Regions from separate parts of the Streptomyces sp. NPDC088553 genome, predicted to be linked through region 2. Evidence: riboswitches for the same ligand, from Rfam matches in the RefSeq annotation. Region 2 holds a riboswitch; the other holds the start of a gene.

Region 1 (6,187 bases), on a different contig from region 2:
TCCGCGTCCGGCGTGCGCCTCGCGGTCGTAGAACGGGCGGCCGTTCGCCCGCAGCCAGAGCGCCACCGGGTCGTACGCGTCGGAGAGGGCGACCGTCGAGACGGGCAGCCCCTCGGGTACGGCTCCGATGGACTGGCGCATCATCGCCCGGACCGTGTCGACGGCCGCCGGCGAGGTGTCGTAGAGGTCGAGACCGATCGCGAGGTACGGGGAGCCGAGCGCGGGCTGCACCCAGCCGCGGCGCAGCGCCCGGACGGCCGGGGTGCGGTGCGCGTTCTGTGTGAGCAGGGCGTAGAACTGCGGGATCTCCAGGGTGGGCTCGGTGACCCGGAGCGGCCCGGCGGGCATCCGGTCGAGGCCGGTGGCGATCCGGCGCAGGTCGGCCCAGGGGATGCCGACACCGCCGCCCGGGGCGTGCGGATTCAGCCAGACGCCCCAGCGGTCGGGGTAGAGGGCGCGGGCGATCTCCCGGCCGGTGACGAGCTCGTGGGCGCGGTGCCAGCCGGAGGCGGCGAGTTCCTGGGCGGAGGTGACGCAGGGCGCGTAGCCGAAGCCGTCGACCTCCATGTTCCCGTACTGGGCGTCGGACGAGCCGGGCGAGCCGTGCCAGAGCAGCATCCAGAGCTCGCCGTCGGCGAGGGCGTGCAGCAGCTGCTCGTACGCGTCGTAGCGTCCGGGTGCCACCTGGCGCAGCATGTGCTCGACCTGTCCGGTCGCAGCGGTGCCTGACGCGCTCACCCTGGGTCCCGCCCCTCTTCCGTCACCACGTCTGTTCCGACGTCCGTCCCTGGCGTCCGTCCTGACGACGTCCGTCCTGCTGTCGAGAAGTTCAGCTTAAACAGGCCGTCCGTCACACGGCGGCGCGCTGGTAGAAGGGGCGCACCCGCTCCAGCATCCAGTCGCCGACCGGGTCCTGTGCCATGTCGAGCAGGATGAGGTTGACCGGCCAGGCGCACTCGACGCGGCCGAGGGCGCGGCCGAGGGCGTCCAGCGGCGCGTTGCGGTCGACGCCGTCCCAGGCGACGAGCTGGACGCCGACGAAGAGGGCGGGTTCGGTGCCCTCGACGCTGGCGAGCGCCCGGCGGGCGGTGGTGACGACGCCGGTGGCCTCGAACTCGGCGGACGCGGCGGCGAGGAAGTCGACCGGGTCGTCCTGCCAGTCGGGCTCGAAGAGCCGGACGCGGCCGCCGGTGGCGGGCCCGTCCAGCGGGGTGCGGCCGACGCGGCAGAGCTCGGCGACGGCCGGCGGGGGCAGCGGGACACCGACGACGCCGCCCGGGTTCACGGCGATGCCGAGCTGCGGGGGCAGACCGCGGGCGAAGTCACGGGCCGGGGCGACGGTGAACGACATGTGGCTGCCGACACAGGCGAGGAACTGCTCCTCGGAGCTGAAGACGGGGACGTACGCCGCGCCGTCGATCTCCATGGTGGCGAGGTCCAGGTTCGGGCTGTCGGGTCCGCCGCCGTTGGGCAGGGGCACCCAGACCGGGCTGCGGCCGAGGACCTCGACCAGGCGGGCGCCCGCCGTGGGGTTGCCGAGGGAGGCGGCAAGGACCTCTTCGAGCTCGTTGCCCGGCCACGTCACGTCCACGGTCCCGTTTCCCCTTCTCGCACGGCCTGCCGTACCGGCCGCCCCGGCAGCACCCTAACGCCGCCCCGGCGCCGCCGTGGCCAAAAGAAGGGGTACGGGCACAGCGGGACAGCGGCGTACGTCACAGCGGCCGCCCCGCGTACCTCTACAGCGGCCCGCCTCGGGCCGCCCCGCATACGTCGCAGCCGCCCGCCTCAGGCCGCGTCGCGGAAGCCGATCTTCCGCAGGGTGTCCGCCGCATCCCGGTCGAGCAGCGTCGCGGAGGCGCAGCCGTGCGGCAGCCGGCCGGACTCCGCCGCCGCGACGAGTCGGGCGACGGCCCGCCGGTGCCGGGCGAAGGCGTACGACGAGACGCCCCGGCCACGGTCCCGCTGGCCCGCACGGGCGGTGCCCGGGTCGACGTCGAGCAGGACCAGGTGGAGCGCCCGGCCGCGACGGCGGGCCTCCCGGGCGAGCCAGCCCCGCACCCAGGACTGGGTGCCGCAGTCGTGCACGATCACCCCCGCGCCGGACCGCAGGGCCCTGCGCAGCCCCGCGTAGTGCGCGATCCGGACCAGCGGGCGGTAGACGGCGTACGGCAGCAGGCGGGGCATCCGGGCCTCCCAGCGCTCCCGGGTGTCCTGCGAGTCGATGCCGGCGCCCTCGGCGGCGCGGCGCATGAGGGTGGACTTGCCGCTGCCGGGCAGCCCGGAGACGACCACCAGGTCGCCGGCGGCGAAGGTGAGGGCGCGGGGGCCGCGGCCGCCGCGCTCGCGCAGGTCGCGCAGGAGCCGCCCGCGGCCGCGGGTCCGGGCACGGGCTCGCTGGGACGGTATGCCGGTACTCGGCGCGTACGCGCCGGTGTGCTGGAACCTCATCGCTTCTCCCCCTGCCGGGCCTGGGAAGACCCTTGCCCACAAAGTGTAAAGAAGCGGTAATGGGACACAAGCGATGTGCCGCGCCGACCTCGCGTGCAATGATGTGCGCGCCAGGCGCGCACAGTCGCCACACAATCGCATACCGGCCGCTCGAATCCGCGCGGGAGAGTTCCGGACGCCGTACGTGTCCGGACGCCGAAGGAGCAAGACCCTCCCTTGAATCTCTCAGGCCCCGTACCGCGTGGATGAGGCAGATCTGAAAAGCGGGACACCCTGCCGTGTCCCCACCCAAGGTGCAAGCCGAACTCTCGGTGCCGGTCTCCCGGCGACGAGATGCTCTCGGTGAACCTCTCAGGTTCCATGACAGATGGGGAGGACGTCCTCGCCCGTCATGTGTTTCGTCACCGAACCGCCCTTGGGACCCGGGAGCCACCCCATGAGCACTGCCCCCCGTCTGACCGCCCTCGATGCCCTGCATCGTTCGCTGGGCGCGACCATGACCGACTTCGCGGGCTGGGACATGCCGCTCCGCTACGCCAGCGAGCGGGACGAGCACATCGCCGTCCGCACCAAGGCGGGCCTCTTCGACCTCTCCCACATGGGTGAGATCACCGTCACCGGCCCGCAGGCGGTCGAGCTCCTCGACCACGCCCTCGTGGGCAACATCTCCACTGTGGGCGTCGGCCGCGCCCGCTACACGATGATCTGTCAGGAGGACGGCGGCATCCTCGACGACCTGATCGTCTACCGGCTCGGCCAGACGGAGTACATGGTCGTCGCCAACGCCTCCAACGCGCAGATCGTCCTGGACGCGCTGACCGAGCGCGCGGCCGGCTTCGACGCCGAGGTGCGGGACGACCGTGACGCGTACGCCCTGATCGCGGTCCAGGGCCCGGAGTCCCCCGGCATCCTGAAGTCGCTCACCGACGCCGACCTGGACGGTCTGAAGTACTACGCCGGCCTGCCCGGCACGGTCGCCGGTGTGCCCGCGCTGATCGCCCGTACCGGCTACACCGGCGAGGACGGCTTCGAGCTGTTCCTGAAGCCCGAGCACGCCGAGGGCGTCTGGAAGGCGCTGACCGAGGCCGGCGCGCCGGTCGGTCTGATCCCCTGCGGCCTGTCCTGCCGCGACACGCTCCGCCTGGAGGCGGGCATGCCGCTGTACGGCCACGAGCTGACCACCGCGCTGACCCCCTTCGACGCGGGCCTCGGCCGGGTCGTGAAGTTCGAGAAGACGACCAACGAGGGCCGCTTCGTCGGCCGCGAGGCGCTGGAGAAGGCCGCCGAGCGCGCCGAGACCGCCCCGCCGCGCAAGCTCGTCGGTCTGGTCGCCGAGGGCCGCCGGGTCCCGCGCGCCGGTTTCTCCGTCGTCAGGGACGGCGTGGTGATCGGCGAGGTCACCTCCGGAGCCCCGTCCCCGACCCTCGGAAAGCCGATCGCCATCGCGTACGTGGACGCGGCGCACGCCGAGCCCGGCACCCAGGGTGTAGGTGTGGACATCCGCGGTACCCACGAGCCGTACGAGGTCGTCGCGCTGCCGTTCTACAAGCGCCAGAAGTGACGCATCCGTCTCACTTCGCGTCTCATCCCGCAAGACCCACGTTCATCAGCACTCCCCCGATCCAGGAGAATCAGGCCATGAGCAACCCCCAGCAGCTGCGCTACACCAAGGAGCACGAGTGGCTGTCGGACGCCGAGGAAGGCGTCGCGACCGTCGGCATCACGGAGTTCGCCGCGAACGCGCTCGGTGACGTCGTCTACGCCCAGCTCCCCGAGGTCGGCTCCACGGTCACCGCGGGCGAGACCTGCGGCGAGCTGGAGTCGACGAAGTCCGTGAGCGACCTGTACTCCCCCGTCACGGGTGAGGTCGTCGCCGCCAACCAGGACGTGGTGGACGACCCGTCGCTGGTGAACACGGCTCCGTTCGAGGGTGGCTGGCTGTTCAAGGTGCGCGTCGCGGGGGAGCCGGACGAGCTGCTCTCCGCCGACGAGTACACCGCGTTCTCCGCCGGGAACTGAGACCGGGCCCGAAACCCCTTAGGGATCGATTCATGTCGCTTCTGAACACTCCCCTCCACGAGCTGGACCCCGACGTCGCCGCCGCCGTCGACGCCGAGCTCCGCCGTCAGCAGTCCACCCTCGAGATGATCGCCTCGGAGAACTTCGCTCCGGTCGCCGTCATGGAGGCGCAGGGCTCCGTCCTCACCAACAAGTACGCCGAGGGCTACCCGGGCCGCCGCTACTACGGCGGCTGCGAGCACGTCGACGTCGCCGAGCAGATCGCGATCGACCGGATCAAGGACCTGTTCGGCGCCGAGTACGCCAACGTCCAGCCGCACTCCGGCGCCTCCGCGAACCAGGCCGCCCTCTTCGCGATCGCCCAGCCCGGCGACACGATCCTGGGTCTTGACCTGGCGCACGGCGGTCACCTGACCCACGGCATGCGCCTGAACTTCTCGGGCAAGCAGTTCGACGTGGTCGCGTACCACGTGGACGAGGCCGGTCTGGTCGACATGGCCGAGGTCGAGCGCCTCGCCAAGGAGCACCGCCCCAAGGTGATCATCGCGGGCTGGTCCGCCTACCCGCGTCAGCTGGACTTCGCGGAGTTCCGCCGGATCGCCGACGAGGTCGAGGCCTACCTGTGGGTCGACATGGCCCACTTCGCGGGCCTGGTCGCGGCCGGTCTGCACCCGAACCCGGTCGAGTACGCGGACGTGGTGACCTCCACCACGCACAAGACGCTCGGCGGCCCCCGCGGCGGCATCATCCTGGCGAAGAAGGAGTTCGCGAAGAAGCTGAACTCCTCGGTCTTCCCCGGTTTCCAGGGCGGCCCGCTGGAGCACGTGATCGCGGCCAAGGCCGTCTCCTTCAAGGTCGCGGCCTCGGAGGAGTTCAAGGAGCGCCAGCAGCGCACCCTGGACGGCGCCCGCATCATCGCCGAGCGCCTGGTCCAGGACGACGTCACCGCCCACGGTGTCTCCGTCCTGTCCGGCGGCACGGACGTCCACCTGCTCCTCGTCGACCTGCGCGACAGCGAGCTGGACGGCCAGCAGGCCGAGGACCGTCTCCACGAGGTCGGCATCACGGTCAACCGGAACGCCGTTCCGAACGACCCGCGCCCGCCGATGGTCACCTCGGGTCTGCGCATCGGTACGCCGGCGCTCGCGACCCGCGGTTTCCAGGCCGAGGACTTCACCGAGGTCGGCGACATCATCGCGGAGACCCTGAAGCCCGGCTTCGACGCCGACAAGGCCGCGTCGCTGAAGGCCCGGGTGACGGCGCTCGCCGACAAGCACCCGCTGTACCCCGGCCTGAAGTAATTTCGTACGCTTTTGTTCGTGTGGACCTTCGGGGCACCGCGCACACTGGACAGTGAGCGCGGTGCCCCACCCCATGTCCTCGCGCTGTACCGCTTGCCCTTCTTCTTCCGCGCTTTTCTGCTCCACCCCGGCAGACAACGGCGTCTAGCCCCACAAGGAGTCCTCCGTGGCCATCTCGGTCTTCGACCTGTTCTCGATCGGCATCGGCCCGTCGAGCTCCCACACGGTGGGACCGATGCGCGCGGCCCGGATGTTCGCCCGCCGCCTGAAGAACGAGGGCCTGCTCGCCCCCACCGCGCGCGTCCGGGCCGAGCTGTACGGCTCGCTCGGCGCGACCGGCCACGGCCACGGCACCCCGAAGGCGGTCCTGCTGGGCCTGGAGGGCAGCTCGCCGCGCACGGTGAACGTGGAGACGGCGG
Region 2 (6,187 bases):
TACCTCCCCATCTGGATCGGACCGGGTGAGGCGACCGCGATCGCCTTCGCCCAGCAGGGGATGGCCCCTCCGCGGCCGCTGACGCACGACCTGTTCAAGGACGTGCTGGAGGCCGTGGGGCAGGAACTCACCGAAGTCCGCATCACGGATCTGCGTGACGGGGTCTTCTACGCCGAGCTGGTCTTCGCCAGCGGCGTCGAGGTGAGCGCGCGGCCTTCGGACGCGATAGCACTGGCCCTCCGGACCGGAACGCCGATCTACGGCAGTGACGGTGTCCTGGACGATGCCGGCATCGCGATTCCGGACGAGCAGGAGGACGAGGTGGAGAAGTTCCGCGAGTTCCTCGACCAGATCTCACCGGAGGATTTCGGGACCAACAGTCAGTGAGTCGAAGCGGCGTGGCCGCAGGCCGTTCGCGGGGTGCTGTCAGAGCATTCGAGTAGCCTTTCCCCGGCGAGAGAGATGGGAAACCACTCTCAGGGTGATTATCACTCGGCGTGCCGAGTGTGGCGATCGTTGACGCACCCCGAGTGACTGCCTACCTTCGTGTGGGCAGGTCAAGGACGGAGGGTCGGCGTGATGAGCAGCGCGGACGGTACGGCAGGGAGCTCGCTCGGACGCGTGTCCGGAGAGAGCGGTCCGTATCCGCTTCACGGCAGTGTGGGCGACTTCGGTACGGGAACGGGTGCGGGTACGGACGCCGGTGCGGGCGCGGGGGCCGGGGGTGCCTTCGGTGCCGGTGCCGGTCCTGGTGACGGTCCCGGTGTGGCGGGCGAGGCGGTCGGCTATCGCGGCCCCACGGCGTGCGCGGCGGCCGGGATCACCTATCGGCAGTTGGACTACTGGGCGCGTACCGGGCTCGTGGAGCCGAGCGTGCGGCCCGCTTACGGGTCGGGGACCCAGCGGCTCTACAGCTTCCGCGACGTCGTCGTGCTGAAGATCGTCAAGCGCTTCCTCGACACCGGTGTCGCCCTCCAGAACATCCGGGCCGCGGTGCAGCACCTGCGCGCGCGGGGCTTCCGCGACCTGGAGCGGATGACGCTCATGAGCGACGGGGCCACGGTGTACGAGTGCTCCTCGCCGGACGAGGTCGTCGACCTGCTCCAGGGCGGGCAGGGTGTCTTCGGCATCGCCGTCGGCGTGGTCTGGCGGGACGTCGAGGCGGCGCTCTCGCAGCTGCACGGGGAGCGGGTCGACACGGGCGAGACGCTCGTGGGGCACAACCCGGGGGACGAGCTGGCGGCGCGGAGGCGCCGGGACAAGGCGGTCTGAGGGGCGGAGTCGGCGTTCTCTGGGCCGTTGGGGCTTTGCCTTGGGGGCGGGGATTCCGGCTTCGGGGCGTTGCTTTTGGCTTCGGGTCGTTGCTTTGGGGCGGCGCCTTGGTGTGGCTTTGGCTTTGGCCTTGGTGGTCGGTTGCGGCTCGGGTCATGCGGTGTGGTGTGGCCTCGGCGGTCGGTTGCGGCTCGGGTCGTGCGGTGTGGTGGGGCTCGTTGTCAGTGGTGTGAGGCAGCATCGGACGTGTGAGAGCCGCGCCCACCATCCTGCATCTCGACATGGATGCCTTCTTCGCCGCCGCCGAGCAGGCGTCGAAGCCCAGCCTGCGCGGAAAGCCCGTGGTCGTCGGCGGCCTCGGGCCCCGGGGCGTGGTCGCCACCGCCTCGTACGAGGCGCGTCGCTTCGGAGTCCACTCGGCCATGCCCATGGGCCAGGCGCGGCGGCTCGCGCCGAACGCGGCCTATCTCGTACCCCGCTTCTCGTTCTACCGGTCGATCAGCGAGCAGGTCATGGAGCTGCTCGGAAGGCTCTCCCCGCTCGTGGAGCCGCTCAGCCTCGACGAGGCCTTCGTGGACCTGGAGGCCGGGGGCGTGGCCGACGACAGCGCGAGCGCGCGCGCCGCCGGTGAGCGGCTGCGGGTCGACATCCTGGCGACGACGGGGCTCACGGGGTCCGTGGGGCTCGCGGGATCCAAGATGATCGCGAAGATCGCTTCCGAGGAGGCGAAGCCCGACGGTCTCGTGCTGATCGAGCCCGGGACGGAGCGGGAGCTTCTCGCGCCGCGTTCGGTGCGGATCCTGCCCGGTGTCGGGCCGGCGACCGGGGAGCACCTCCGGCGGGCCGGGATGACCACGGTGTCCGACCTCGCGGAAGCGGGCGAGGACGAGCTCGTACGGCTCCTGGGGCGGGCGCACGGGGCCTCGCTGTACCTCATGGCCCAGGGGTACGACGATCGGCCCGTGGTGGCCGAGCGGGACGCGAAGTCGGTCTCGGTCGAGGACACGTTCGACATCGACCTGCACGACCGGGTCCGGATCAGGTTCGAGGTCGAACGGCTCGCGGAGCGGTGCGTGGGGAGGCTGCGGGCCTCCGGGCACTCCGGTCGGACCATCGTCCTGAAGGTGCGGCGCTTCGACTTCTCGACGCTCACGCGGTCCGAGACGCTCCGGGGGCCCACGGACGATCCGAGTGTGGTGCGGGAGGCGGCGGGGCGGCTGCTCGAGGCGGTGGATACCACCGGGGGCGTGCGGTTGCTGGGGGTCGGGGTGAGTGGGCTCGCGGACTATACGCAGGAGGATCTGTTCGCTCAGGCGGGGGCGGGGGCGGAAGGGGCTGCGGCGTCGGATTCGGCGTCTGCGTCTGCGCCGACGTCTGCGTCGGTGGAGGGAGCAGGGGGTGATGCGGCTGCTGCGGCGACCGGCGCGTCGGCTGTGGCATCTGTTGCGCCTGAGGCGCCTGAGCCCGTGGAGCGGCACTGGGCGCCCGGGCATGACGTGCGGCATGCCGTGTACGGCGCAGGGTGGGTGCAGGGGAGCGGGGTCGGGCGCGTGACGGTGCGGTTCGAGGAGCCGGGGTCGGAGCCGGGGCGGGTGCGGACGTTTGCGGTGGACGATCCGGAGCTGGAGCCGGGGGAGGCGTTGCCGCTGGTGGGGCGGGGGTGAGGCGCGGGGCCTGCCTTGGGGGCGTGGCCTGGCGGCCGGGCTTGGTGTTTCCCGCCCGCACCACCCGTGCTGCTGAGCCGGCAGAGGTGCGGGCCTTCCTGTGGGGTGCGAGCGCCGTTGGCGGCTGCGGCGGAGGTGGGGGTGGCTGCTGCCGTGGCGGTCGGGACCGGTGGCCCCCGGCCGGTCTGCGGGCCGGGGCTCCGTCCGGCCGTGGGCGGCTTCCCGCCCGTTGGCCGGTGGCTTCCCGCCCGGCTGCGCGCCGGTGGCCTCGTCTGGGCCCTGTGGCCGGTGGGTGCTCGGCGGACGGCCTCCCGCCCGTGGGCGGGCTGTGTGCCGTTCGTCGGGGGCCTCCTGCCGTGGCGGATGGCCTGCTGGCCGACCGTGGGGCCCCGCGCCGGCTGCGGGCGGGGCCTCGGGTGGTGGTCTTCTGGCTGGCCGTAGGTCTCCGCATGGGTGGACGGCCCCTGCCCGGCTTCGGGTGGGGGCCGTCCGGCCTCGGGGGGTCTTTCGCCCAGGTGCGCGTCCTCCGCCGGGCCCGCAGCCGGGAGCGGGCGGGTCTCGCCGCCGGCGCTGCGGGTCGGTGGGTTCTGCTCTGCTGGTTCTGGGCTCGTGGCCCCCGTCCGTCGTCGTCGGGGCCGGGTGGTTCCTACTGGCCTGCCAGGTGGCCGAAATCTGTGTCCGGTGTGTCCGTGGGGGGCGGGGGGAGGGCCAGGCTGTAGTGGCGGTAGAGCTGGAGCTCTTGTTCCGGGGAGAGGTGGCGGCCCACGCCGAAGTCGGGGGCGTCCTTGATCAGGGCGCGCTCGTACGGGATGTGGAGGCCGTTGTCGATGAGTTCGCTCGGCTCCAGGGGGACGAAGGCGTCCCTGCTGAACAGGCCCGTGCGGACCGCCGCCCATTCCGGGATGCCGGTCGCGTCGTCCAGGTACACCTCGTCCACGGTTCCGATCTTGTGCCCGTTCCGGTCGTACGCCTTGCGGCCGATCAGGCTGCGCGGATCGATATCGGTCTGCACGGTCCCTCCAACTGGTCGCAACTGCTCTACACCCCTACGAAAGTGCACAACTGGGATGTCGGCCACTTGAGCGATGGAAGCCGCAACCTCGCTGGTAGGCTGGCTGTGGCTGTCGACCCCGTGCGGGAGAGTCCCCCGGAGAAACCTTCCGGTGGGCGCCGAAGGAGCAAATCCTCCCCGGAATCTCTCAGGCCCCTGTACCGCGCGGACGAGGTCACTCTGGAAAGCAGAGCGGTGTCCGACGGCATGCGCTCTCACCGACGGTGAAAGCCGGCGTGCCGTGAGGCGTGCCGGTGAAACTCTCAGGTTGAGATGACAGAGGGGGAGGCCGTCCGGGTACCCGCGCCGTGGTGCCCCTCGCAGGTCGTGACGACCAGGAGGCCTCCGTACATGACCGCCAACCGCATTCCGCTCTCCGAACTCGAACAGGGCATCCCGTTCGAGCAGCGGCACATCGGGCCCGACGCCGAGGCGCGCGCCAAGATGCTCGCCCAGGTCGGTTACGGCTCCCTCGACGAGCTCACTGCCGCCGCGGTGCCGGACGTCATCAAGAACACCGAGGCGCTGGGCCTGCCGGCCGCGCGCACGGAGGCCGAGGTGCTCGCCGAGCTGCGCTCGCTCGCCGACCGCAACCAGGTCCTCGCGCCCATGATCGGTCTCGGCTACTACGGGACCTTCACGCCGCCGGTGATCCTCCGGAACGTGATGGAGAACCCCGCCTGGTACACGGCGTACACGCCGTACCAGCCGGAGATCTCGCAGGGACGCCTCGAGGCCCTGCTGAACTTCCAGACCGTCGTCGCCGACCTGACCGGGCTGCCCACCTCCGGCGCCTCGCTGCTCGACGAGGGCACCGCCGCCGCCGAGGCCATGGCGCTCTCCCGGCGCGTCGGCAAGGTCAAGAACGGTGTCTTCCTCATCGACGCCGACGCCCTGCCGCAGACGATCGCCGTCATCGAGACCCGCGCCGAGCCGACCGGTGTCGAGGTCGTCGTCGCCGACCTGAGCGAGGGCATCCCCGCCGAGGTCGCCGAGCGCGGTGTCTTCGGTGTGCTCCTCCAGTACCCCGGTGCCTCCGGTGCCGTGCGGGACATCAAGCCGCTGATCGACGCCGCCCACGAGCTCGGTGCGATCGTCACCGTCGCCGCCGACCTGCTCGCGCTCACGCTGCTCACCTCGCCCGGCGAGCTCGGGGCCGACATCGCCGTCGGTACGACGCAGCGCTTCGGCGTCCCGATGGGCTTCGGCGGACCCCACGCCGGTTACATGGCCGTCCAGGACAAGCACGCCCGCTCCCTGCCCGGCCGTCTCGTGGGTGTCTCCGTCGACGCCGACGGGAACCGCGCGTACCGCCTGGCGCTGCAGACCCGCGAGCAGCACATCCGCCGCGAGAAGGCCACCAGCAACATCTGTACCGCTCAGGTGCTGCTCGCCGTCATGGCCGGTATGTACGCCGTCTACCACGGTCCCGAGGGCCTCCAGGGCATCGCGCGCCGCACCCACCGGTACGCCGCGATCCTGGCCGCCGGCCTCACCGCCGGGGGCGTGGAGCTCACCCAGGGCGCCTTCTTCGACACCCTCACCGCCCGGGTGCCCGGCAAGGCCGACGAGGTCGTGGCCGCCGCCCGCGAGGCCGGTGTGAACCTCTACCGCGTCGACGCGGACCACGTGTCCATGTCGTGCGACGAGACCACCGGGCGCGCCCAGCTCGCCGCCGTGTGGGGCGCCTTCGGCGTGACGGCCGACGTCGAGGCCCTGGACGCCACCACCGAGGACACGCTGCCCGCCGGGCTGCTGCGCTCCGACGCGTACATGACCCACCCGGTCTTCCACGCGCACCGCTCCGAGACCTCGATGCTGCGCTACCTGCGCAAGCTCGCCGACCGCGACTACGCGCTCGACCGCGGCATGATCCCGCTCGGCTCCTGCACGATGAAGCTGAACGCGACGACCGAGATGGAGTCGGTGACCTGGCCCGAGTTCGGTCAGATGCACCCCTTCGCCCCGGTCGAGCAGGCGCAGGGCTACGTCACGCTCATCACCGAGCTGGAGGAGCGTCTCGCCGAGGTCACCGGCTACGACAAGGTGTCGATCCAGCCGAACGCCGGTTCGCAGGGCGAGCTGGCCGGTCTCCTCGCCGTCCGCGCCTACCACCGCGCCAACGGTGACGAGCAGCGCACCGTCTGCCTCATCCCGTCCTCCGCGCACGGCACCAACGCCGCCTCCGCTGTGATGGCCG

The links. Region 2 has a riboswitch for glycine ahead of gcvP (aminomethyl-transferring glycine dehydrogenase). Riboswitches for the same ligand answer to the same signal wherever they lie in the genome.
Region 1: linked by a shared signal. The riboswitch ahead of gcvT (glycine cleavage system aminomethyltransferase GcvT) and the one ahead of gcvP (aminomethyl-transferring glycine dehydrogenase) in region 2 are both predicted to bind glycine.

Annotation. Positions count from the first base shown of each region.
Region 1 covers NZ_JBIVMG010000007.1:521,223-527,409, reverse strand. Annotated here, with positions in the region: gene ACIP8Z_RS26200 (enhanced serine sensitivity protein SseB C-terminal domain-containing protein) at 1-738, opposite strand, end outside; gene ACIP8Z_RS26195 (enhanced serine sensitivity protein SseB) at 851-1,591, opposite strand; gene ACIP8Z_RS26190 (AAA family ATPase) at 1,786-2,448, opposite strand; glycine riboswitch at 2,600-2,698, shown strand; gene gcvT (glycine cleavage system aminomethyltransferase GcvT) at 2,885-4,009, shown strand; gene gcvH (glycine cleavage system protein GcvH) at 4,087-4,467, shown strand; gene glyA (serine hydroxymethyltransferase) at 4,500-5,768, shown strand; gene ACIP8Z_RS26170 (L-serine ammonia-lyase) at 5,935-6,187, shown strand, end outside.
Region 2 covers NZ_JBIVMG010000001.1:1,144,420-1,150,606, reverse strand. Annotated here, with positions in the region: gene ACIP8Z_RS05125 (bifunctional nuclease family protein) at 1-387, shown strand, start outside; gene ACIP8Z_RS05120 (MerR family transcriptional regulator) at 580-1,272, shown strand; gene ACIP8Z_RS05115 (DNA polymerase IV) at 1,521-2,936, shown strand; gene ACIP8Z_RS05110 (PRC-barrel domain-containing protein) at 3,583-3,948, opposite strand; glycine riboswitch at 4,062-4,161, shown strand; gene gcvP (aminomethyl-transferring glycine dehydrogenase) at 4,339-6,187, shown strand, end outside.